One region of the Janthinobacterium salmonicoloratum genome, then DNA from elsewhere that is predicted to be linked to it. Evidence: predicted binding sites of a transcription regulator. Region 1 holds the regulator's gene; each other region holds the start of a gene.
What was found. Region 1 encodes FNR, which switches genes on or off when oxygen is low (the NO sensors DNR and NnrR bind a similar motif). Its sites were predicted from a motif close to TTGATNNNNATCAA; they were not measured.
Positions count from the first base shown of each region.

Region 2: ACQ4WY_RS21520 (FliM/FliN family flagellar motor switch protein) is a predicted target of FNR. The motif match lies at 1,894-1,907, and genes of this name have one in related genera.
Region 3: cydD (thiol reductant ABC exporter subunit CydD) is a predicted target of FNR. The motif match lies at 1,980-1,993, and genes of this name have one in related genera.

Region 1 covers NZ_JBNYXV010000002.1:723,488-726,764, reverse strand. The annotation lists gene ccoG (cytochrome c oxidase accessory protein CcoG) at 1-704, shown strand, start outside; gene ACQ4WY_RS16440 (FixH family protein) at 759-1,283, shown strand; gene fnr (fumarate/nitrate reduction transcriptional regulator Fnr) at 1,287-2,045, opposite strand; gene ACQ4WY_RS16430 (response regulator) at 2,285-3,277, shown strand, end outside.
Region 2 covers NZ_JBNYXV010000005.1:21,306-24,582, reverse strand. The annotation lists gene fliF (flagellar basal-body MS-ring/collar protein FliF) at 1-1,124, opposite strand, end outside; gene fliE (flagellar hook-basal body complex protein FliE) at 1,185-1,523, opposite strand; gene ACQ4WY_RS21520 (FliM/FliN family flagellar motor switch protein) at 2,074-2,952, shown strand; gene ACQ4WY_RS21515 (FliM/FliN family flagellar motor switch protein) at 2,954-3,277, shown strand, end outside.
Region 3 covers NZ_JBNYXV010000005.1:168,150-171,426, reverse strand. The annotation lists gene ACQ4WY_RS22210 (hypothetical protein) at 1-63, opposite strand, end outside; gene ACQ4WY_RS22205 (hypothetical protein) at 225-1,211, opposite strand; gene ACQ4WY_RS22200 (GbsR/MarR family transcriptional regulator) at 1,368-1,919, opposite strand; gene cydD (thiol reductant ABC exporter subunit CydD) at 2,059-3,277, shown strand, end outside.

The DNA of each region.
Region 1 (3,277 bases):
TCATCACCTACGATACCAAGCGCGGCGAACCACGTGGCGCACTGAGCAAGAAGGCCGGCAACAACGACAAGCTGGGCGATTGCATCGACTGTACCCTGTGCGTGCAGGTGTGTCCGACCGGTATCGATATCCGCAACGGCCTGCAGTATGAATGCATCGGCTGCGCCGCTTGCGTCGATGCCTGCAACAGCGTGATGGACAAGGTCGACCGGCCGCGTGGCCTGGTACGCTACAGTACCGACCATGCGATGGAAAACAACTTCAATTCGAAGCAGATCCGCCAGCGCGCCATGCGCCCGCGCGTATTGATCTACACTTCCATCCTGGCCCTGATCATCATCGCCGTGTGTACTTCGCTGGCGCTGCGCACGCCCTTGAAAATGGACGTGATCCGCGACCGCGGTTCGATGGGACGCGAAGTGGAGGACGGCATGATCGAAAACGTCTACCGCTTGCAGATCATGAATACGTCGGAGCAAACCCAGCATTTTAAAATCAGCGCTTCCGGCTTGCCGGGCCTGACCTTGCTGACGCGTGAAGAAGTGACCTTGCAGCCGACGGAAACGCTGGGCTGGCCGATCCGCCTGCGCGTACCGCACGGCGTCGGCGAGAAGGGTTCGAACAAGATTGCGATCGAATTGCACTCGCTGGACGACCCATCGCTGCATGTGCGTGAAAGCGCGGTATTCATCGTACCGCGCTAATGTAGGAAGGCCGGTCCCCGCATGGGGACTGGCTGATTAAACAGGAGAAATATCATGTCCGACAGTCTGAAACTGCAAGCACCCGTTGCACCGTGGTACAAGCATCGCTGGCCATGGCTGCTGATGATCGGCCCCGGCCTGTCCGTGGTCGTCGGCAGCTTCATGGGCTATATCGCGTTTACGCAGCCCGATGCGCTGGTGGTGGGCGATTATTACAAGCAGGGCAAAGCGATCAACCAGGATTTGAAGCGCGACACGATCGCCAGCGACCTGGCGATGGATACGAGCCTGTCGTACGACGTGGCACAGGCGAGCCTCAGTGGTTCCGTGCACAGCTTCGGCAAGGCCTATCAGGCGCCGCTGCAGCTGCACCTGGCGCATGCGACCCTGCCGGAAAAGGATATCAAGCTGCTGGTGCAGCCCGATGCGGCCGGCAATTTTTCCGTAGCGCTGCCGATGCTCGAACGCAGCCGCTGGCAAGTGCTGGTGGAAAACGACAAACGCGAGTGGCGCCTGTCAGGCATCTGGACCTGGCCACTGCAGCGCAGCATCGCGCTGCATGCTGACGCAGAGCTGTAAAGCTTATTTGCAGACGTCAGTACCGGCCGTAATGGCCTTCAATTTGGCCGGCTGCAGGATTTCAATCTCGCGGTTCGACACGCGCAGCCAGCCTTCCTTCTTGAATTTGGACAGCAGACGGCTGACGCTCTCGATGGTCAGGCCCAGATAGTTGCCGATTTCCTCGCGCGACATGCGCAGCTGGAAATTGCTGCCCGAATAGCCGCGTGCCTCGTAGCGCGAGGCCAGGTTGACGATGAAGGCGGCAAAGCGCTGCGTCGCCTGCATATTGCCCAGCAAGAGCATGACGCTTTGCTCGCGCGTGATTTCCTGGCTCATCATGCGGTGAAAATGGCGCAGCAGGGTCGGCATATTGCCCAGCAATTGTTCCAGGCTGGAAAACGGAATTTCACATACTTCGCTGTCTTCCAGCGCCACCGCATTACAGTGGTGGCGGTCTGCGCTGATGGCGTCCATGCCCAGCAATTCACCGGCCATCTGGAAACCCGTCACCTGCTCTTCGCCGCCAGGATTGATCTGGTACGTCTTGAAGTGCCCCAGGCGAATCGCATACAGGTTCTGGAACGAGTCGCCGATGCGAAACAGCGAGGCGCCGCGCGCGACCTTGCGGCGGCGGCCGATGATCTGGTCCAGCCTGTCCATGTCGCCCACATCGAGGCCCATCGGCAGGCACAATTGATGCATGCTGCAGGTCGAGCATCGCGCTCGCAACGCTTCCACGTTCACTGTGGGCAAGGTTGGAGTGAGTAGCGCTTCAGTCATGTCATTACCTTTTATAAAATGCAATAACAAGTTTACTGCATACAGGGTTGCCGTGTGCCAATTTCACCGTAATTTCGGCGAATAAACGACGTCCAGCCTTTAATTATATGGCAACATCGTCAAAAGCCCATACGGGGCGGGCAATTTATGCGGTGGCGCTTGCCAAGCTGAGGCATTGATAGGAAAATTCCCGTCAGCATTATCTGCCGCCTGTGCCGCCCGGTACTGAAAAGGAAATCATGAAGCCTCTCGGCATTAAAGCAAAAGTCGCGCTGGCCACCAGCCTGACCTCGATCGCCATGATCGCGCTGGTCACCATGATCCAGTTGCAGCACATGCGCGACGACTTCACCCGAGTGCTGTTGAGCCAGCAGTCATCCCTGATCAGCCGCACCGCTGCCGAGCTCGACGACAAGCTGGGCATGCTGCTGCAGATCGTCACCCTGACGGCCAGGCAGCAGCCGCCGGAACTGATCGCCCAGCCCACCCAATTGCGCGCATACTATGCGCGCCGCTCGATGCTGGTGCTGTTCGATGACGTGCTGGTGCTCGATGCGCATGGCGCCATCGTGGCCGACATGCCGGAAGTGGCGGGGCGCGCCGGCATCAACGTCGCCGAGCGCGAGTATTTCCAGACCGTCTTGCGCACGCGCCAGCCCATGATCACCGAACCGATGCTGGGCAAGTCGAGCGGCATGCCCATCGTGCAGATGGTCGCGCCCGTGCTGGCCGCCGATGGCCAGGTGGCCGGGGTCGTGATCGGCGTGCTGCGCCTGTACAAGGACAACTTGCTGGGCCGCCTGCGCTCGGAAAAGATCGGCAAGAGCGGCTATTACTTCATTCTCACGCGCGGCGCCGTGCCGCGCTATGTGCTGCACCCCGATACCAGCCGTTTGCTGCAGCCGCGCAAGCCGAACGCCAACCTGACGACCACCCAGTTGCTGAAGGAAGATGGCGAAGGCAGCATGGTCAGCACCAACAGCCGCGGCATCACGGCCGTCAACAGCTTCAAGCGCCTGAAATCGGTGAACTGGCTGCTGGCCGCCTCGCTGCCCATCGACGATGCCTTCGAACCCTTCGATGGCGTGCTGTCCCGGCTGGTGCTGTGGAGCATCCTCGCTTCGCTGCTGGCCGCGGCCGTACTGGGCTGGGTCACCGTGCGCCTGCTGTCGCCGCTGGTGCGCTTGCGCGATACCCTGCTGGCCCTGCGTACCAGCGGCAGCCGTTTCACC
Region 2 (3,277 bases), on a different contig from region 1:
ACGCTGAGTTTTTCAAGGCGGCCACGGCTGCGCTTGATCTGCGTGATGCTTCGGTCGTACGCGTACTGGCGCGTGGTGGCGTTCTTGCGGGCCGTGCCGTCGTCGGACGGCTTCGGTGCGCCATCGGCAGGCGCGGCGCCTGCGGCATCGGCTGGTGCCGGCACGGCGGCCGCAGGCGGACGGTTCGACAGGCTGCCCGGGATGCCGGCCACGGTGCGGTTGCGTTCCTGCTCTTCGCGCATCGCTTCGCTCGTCACTTTTGGGGCTTCGCCGTATTTTTCCAGCGTTTCGTCCACGCGGTCGTTGTTCACGGCGGCCGTCACGCTGAGCTTGAAGTTGTCTTCGCCGATGACGGGACCCAGCAAGCCCGTGACGTTGCGGCGGATTTCATCCTGGAAGCGTTTCGCGCCTTCATTGCTGGCGGCCGAGGCGTCGAAACCGTCCGTCAGGTCGACGTGCGAGGACAGCAGGTTGCCGCCCTGGTCGACCAGGCTCACGCGCGTGGGCGCCAGGCTGGCGACGCTGCCGGCCACCATGTTGATGACGGCGGCAATCTGTTCCGGCGCCAGGGTGCGGCCCGGTTTCAGTGCCACGACGATCGAGGCGGACGATTTGTCGCCGTCGCTGGCGACGAACGACGTCGACTTGGCAATCGACAGATGGACGCGCGCCGAAGCGATCGCGTCCATCGTCATGATGCTTTGCGCCAATTCGCCTTCCAGGCCGCGGCGGAAGCGCACGTCCTGCACGAATTGGGATACGCCCAGCGGGTCATTCTTGTCCATCAGCTCCAGGCCGGCCGGCAGTTGCGCCGTCACGCCTTTCGAGGCGAGCAGCATGCGCACCTTGCCCAGCATGGCGTCGGGCACCAGCACCTGGCCGCTGTCCGGATGCAGGCGGTAGGGAATGTGCTCGGCGTCCAGGGTTGCCATCATGTCCGTCACGGCCACTTTTTCGCGCGCGCCAAACACCGGCTTGTAGTTGGCCTGGTCGCGCCAGGCATACATGGTCACCATGGCGGTGATGCCGATGGCCAGCACGACGATGGGAACCAGGTTTTTCAGCAGGGCGGGCGGAATGGCGGGCTGGGCGCCAAGGCGCCAGCGCGCAAATGCGGACTTCATGGGGGTAATCACTTGGGGTAACTTTCGCTGGGAGGCTGGGCGTGGATCAGGACGTGAAGATTACAGAGGGAGTTTGATGAGTTCGTCGACGGCGCCCATGACCTTGTTGCGTACTTGCATCAACATGGAGAAGGACAGGCTCGCTTCTTGGCTGGCCAGCATGGCGCCGACCATGTCGTCGCTCTTGCCGCTGTCGACGTCGCTCATTTTCTGCGCCGCCAGGCGGTCATCGCCGTTGACCTTGCCGACGGCGTCTTTCATGCTTTGCGCAAAGGAAAAGCCGGATTGTTCCGGCGCGCCGAACTGGGCGGCGGGCGCGATGCTGGCGCCCAGGGCGCGCGCGTCATTACTCAGTGCTGCCAGATCGGCCTTGATCAGACCTGCGAGTTCGTTGCTCATCTTGCCCTCTACTTTCAATATGCGGTGACGTATCAATCAGAATTACTGGTGTTGCCATTCCGGCAGGCATTACATCCAATGCCATCTTGCCCGGCCCGATGTACAGGACCCATCAGTTTTATCAGTTGCCACACCATCCGCTCAAGCAGACTTAAACAAACCCAGCAAACCCATGCCGACATGATTTACATGGCCATGACAACTAATATTTATCTGATAATAGTTTCTACTGATGGCAATAAGAGGAACTGGAAACTGCCATAAAACCGGAATCAGGTAAGCGGAATGGCGCACTGCAAATCATTATTTTGTCGCCGTAAGCTTACCTGCAGGCAACTATAAAGTAAAGAGAGGATTGCCTCAAGGAATATTGATACATGGCAATATTTGACTTTTTCATGTATTGTTCAGCACCGTAGTCATCTAGCATGCGATACGATGCGCAATCGTTTGCTTGCGGACCGGTACACCAGGTCGAGATGATGCTGTATTTAATTTCGGGCGATCCGTATAATTTGTTCTGCCACCGCAATACCGACATGACCACTACATGACAATCATTACCAAGACAGATCAAACTGCGCGCCATCAAGTCCTCGATTCCTGTCTGCTTGGACGTCCTGTCCATTTGCTGCATGTATTCGGCGCCCAGCTACGCGACGACCTGGCCGTGGCCCTGCGCCAGCCGATGAGCCGTCGCTACTGGGGCAATTTCCAGATCGATGCCGTGACCTTGTCGCGCGTGGAAAACGAGGACAGCGTGAACCGCTGGCTGAGTTTTTCCACGCCAGCCAGCCAGACGGGCTTTGCCCTCGAACGGCAGATACTCTTGAGCGTGCTGAACTATCGCTACGGTAGTGCTGGCGCCAAGGGGGCGCTGCCCGATCCTGCGCAGGTGCGCGTGACTGCCACGGAAGAGCGCCTCGCTGTGGTGCTTGGACAACAGTTGGTGAACAGTTTGTTCGCCCGCGTCCACAAGAACCTGCAAACCTTGGGCAAAAGCAGCGACATAGACACCAGTGCCGAGGTCGCCGTGCAGTCGGGCGTGCATCCGGCACGCGGCAGCTGGATCGTCACCGTAGCGCTCAGCGACGTCGAAGCGGGGCAGAGCGGTCAGTTCTGGTTCTCGCTGGACAAGCGCCTGATGGCCGACGTGCTGCGCGGCCTGCTGCCCGAGCGCGCGCAAGCGAAGAAAGCCTTGCGTGGCAGCGTGCGTCCGCTCGCTTCGCGCCTGCAAGTGACCCTGGAAGGCCGCCTCGTCAGCAAACAGGTGCAACTGGGCGCCTTGTTCGACCTGCGCGTGGGCGACGTGATTCCCGTCAGCCTCAGCCGTACCGACGTCATGCTCGACGACTCCCGTCTATTTACAGCTGCTGTTTCCGAACACAAGGGCAAGCTCTGTTTAACCTCCTTTGAAGATGTCGAATAATATGAATATGACCGATACCAACCAGAGCGAAACCCTGCTGGAAGACCTGGGCGATGACATGATCATCGACCAGGGCGACGTGTCCGAGGTGGCCAGCGGCCGCGCGCGGCGCGACATTCCGCAGATGATGCGCAAGATTCCCGTCACCCTGACCCTGGAAGTGGGCTCGGCCCGCATTTCGCTGGAAGAATTGATGGCCATCGGCCCTGAAAGCGTGATCGAACTCGACATGCTGGCCGGCGAACCGCTGGTGATCAAGGTCAACGGCACGCCGATCGGCCGTGCCGAAGTGGTGGTGGCCGGCGAGAACTATGGCCTGAAAGTC
Region 3 (3,277 bases), on a different contig from region 1:
GCGCACGGGCAAGTGCTGGCGCAGCATGCTGCGCGTGCGTGGCTGGAATGGGGATTCATGCATGGAAGCTCCTTCGCAAGGATGGTGGTGCCAGCCAGCATAGCGAGAGGGGCATAAAGACGGTGTAAAAAGGTGGGGACTGGCCGTCAACGCCGCCTAAAAATGCGGGCTGACGGCCGCTTACTGCCTCGCCTGCGGCGCGGGCCGCAGGGGGAGGGGGGGATTTAGTTCGAGATGGTGTGGATGCAGGCCCAGCCGATATTGTTTGCGCTCCAGTTTTCTTTCCAGTTGATGTTGGTCTGTTCGCGGCAGGCCAGTTCCGAGGAGTAGCGGCTGTCCGGGTAAGTCTTGTACACATAGCCATCCTGCGGACGCCATACGACGCCGTACCAGTAATCCTTGGCATTGATGATGGTGCTGAAGGTTTCCACCGGTTTGTTCAGGCTCGTATTCTTGTAGTCCACTTGCGATGTGCCATCGCTATTGTAGACGCGTACCCAGGCTGACTGGTTTAACGTGCCGGACTTGTCCACGGGCGTGCAGATGCGGGTTTTCGCGGCAGTCATGCCTTCAGGCATGGTCAGGCAGAAATAGGGATTGGGCGCGCCTTCAACGACGGACCATTCCACGCTGCCGCTCGTTTGCGTGCTCGGGCTGCAATAGTGGGCATATTTTCCACTCTTGAACCCTTCCACGTAGGTGCTCGACTGCAGACCCGACAGGAGCGCACCGGAACCATTCGTCGAGGTAGGCAAAGCCGTGCTGCTTTTCACTGCCAGGCAATCGGTATAGGTGCCGTATTCCTTGCCGACGGCGATGCCGATGGGTTTCATCTGTGCATCAAAATGAATTTTCCAGATGTTTTGCCGTTGCAGGCGGCCATCGGCGCCGCGGCGCTGGAACTGGATCACTTGCGACGTCTTGGTTTCCTGCGCCACGCCGTCGGTGACGAAGGGGTAGGACTCTTCCGTGCGGATGATCAGGTTTGCCGTGCCCAGGAAACCGTCATTCGAGGGCAGGTCCACGCCGTTTTGATTGGTGTTGATGAACTTGCTGAATGCATCGGCCGCGTTGATGCTGGCGAGGACAGGTGTCACCGGTGTCACCGGTCCCGTTGGCGGGCCGATAGGGGCATCGTTGCCGCCGCTTCCGCCGCCTCCGCAACCGTTGAGGAGCAAGACGATACTGCTAACTGCGAGAGATTTTTTCATGAATTTGGCAAGTGAGGGCGACAGAGACGTGTCGATTCGCGGCCGCATTATATGAAAATTAATTTGTGGAAATCTCACTAAATCTCACAAGGGCAAGGCCGGCCGGAAGGGGGGGCGCTCGCTGCACGGACGTGCCGGTGGCAGGCGAGGCTGGGCCTAGTTTTCCTCGGGACTCTTGCCAAACAGGCGATCCTTGGCATTGAGCAGCTTTTGCACCTTGGCGCCCATTTTCATCAGTTGCGCCATCGATTCGGGCGACAGGCGCTGCAAGTCGTCGAACCAGGTGTTGGCCAGGTCGACCAGTTCATACATTTCGCGCATGCGCTCCTGCGCATACTGGTCCACGGGTTCCGTGGCCGGCGCCAGCAGCGATTCGCGCAGCACCGTCAGGGTGGGCGCCACTTCGCGGCGGCGGCGCTCGGCGGCCACCACGCGGAAGATTTGCCACACATCGCCCAGCGAGGAAAAATACTCGCGCCGGTCGCCGGGGATGCGCGACTGGCGTATCAAGCCCCAGCCCTGCAACTCCTTCAAGCCGATGCTCACGTTCGAGCGCGAAAAACTCAGGTGTTCCGCGATTTCATCCGCGTGTAAAGGATGCTCCGCGACAAACAACAAGGCGTACACTTGCCCCACCGTGCGGTTAAAGCCCCAGCGGCTGCCCATCTCGCCGAAATGGCTGACAAAGGTCAGGATCAGCGGCGTCATTTGGATATGTTGAGTTTTCATAATTATCTGAATTTTTTCACGCCACACCCGCAGGGTCAATTGATATATGTCATGTTTCGCAGTATTATACAAAAAATCGAATTTACAGAAAATTCTGAAAACTCAAGAAATATAGAAGATGCCGACCACGCCCTTGTCCTTGCCCCGCTTTATTCTCCCCCGTGCCGCCAGCCTGGCGCAAGGCGGCGCCGCCTTGCTGTGGCTGCCGCAAGCGGCCTTGCTGGCCTGGGCCGTGCAAGCCATGCTCGACGGTGCGCCCTGGCGCGCGGCCTTGCTGCCAGCCGCTGGCGTGCTGCTGCTGGGCGTGCTGCGCGCCGGCTGCGAAGCGTGGGGCGCGCGGCGCATGTATGCGGCGGCGCGCGAGCACCTGTCCACCTTGCGCGCCCAGGTGGCGCAAGCGCTGGCGCACCGTTCGCCGCTGGACCGCCAGCGCGCCCAGTCGGGCCAGGCGGCCAGCGTCATCGCCGAGCAGGCCGAAGCCATCGTGCCGTATCTGGTGCGTTACAAGCCCGCGCGCTGGAAGGTGCTCACCGTACCCCTCGTGATCCTCGCCGTGGTGACGCCGCTGTCGTGGATCGCCGCATTGATACTGCTCATCGCCGCGCCCCTGATTCCCGTCTTCATGGCCCTGGTGGGCATGGGCGCGCAAGCGGCCAGCCGGGCGCAGATGGTGGAAATGGGCAGCATGAACGCCTTTCTATTGGATCGCCTGCGCGGCCTGGCCACCCTGCGCGCGCTCGACGCCGTCGACGCCACGGCTGAACGGCTGGACGCCTCGTCGCAATCCGTGCGCCGGCGCACGATGCTGGTGCTGCGCATCGCCTTTTTGTCGTCCGCCGTGCTGGAACTGTTTTCCGCGCTGGGGGTGGCCATGGTGGCGGCGTTTATCGGTTTCTCCTTGCTGGGCAGCATCAGTTTCGGCACCTGGGGCCGGGAACTGAGCCTGGGGCAGGGCTTGTTCATCCTGCTGCTGGCACCCGCGTTTTTCGAACCCTTGCGCGAACTGGCCGCCGTCTGGCACGACAAGGCGGCTGGCGAAGCGGGCCTGGCCGGTTTGCATGACATGGCGGGGGAGGGCGTGCCCCTGCCAGGTGCCGGCGTGGAAGTGGCTGCCGTTTCTGCCGCCGCCATGGCGGTGGCAGCGCCGCCCACCGTGGAACTACAGCAATTAAGCTTTGCCCATCGCGGCGAGGCGCCCGTGTTCAACCGCTTCGACCTGAAGGTGCGTGCCGGTGAACACGTGGCCCTGCTGGGTGCCAGCGGCGCCGGCAAGACCACCTTGCTGTCCCTGCTGGCCGGCCTGCTGCCCGCCAGCGGCGGAGATATCCGCATCGGCG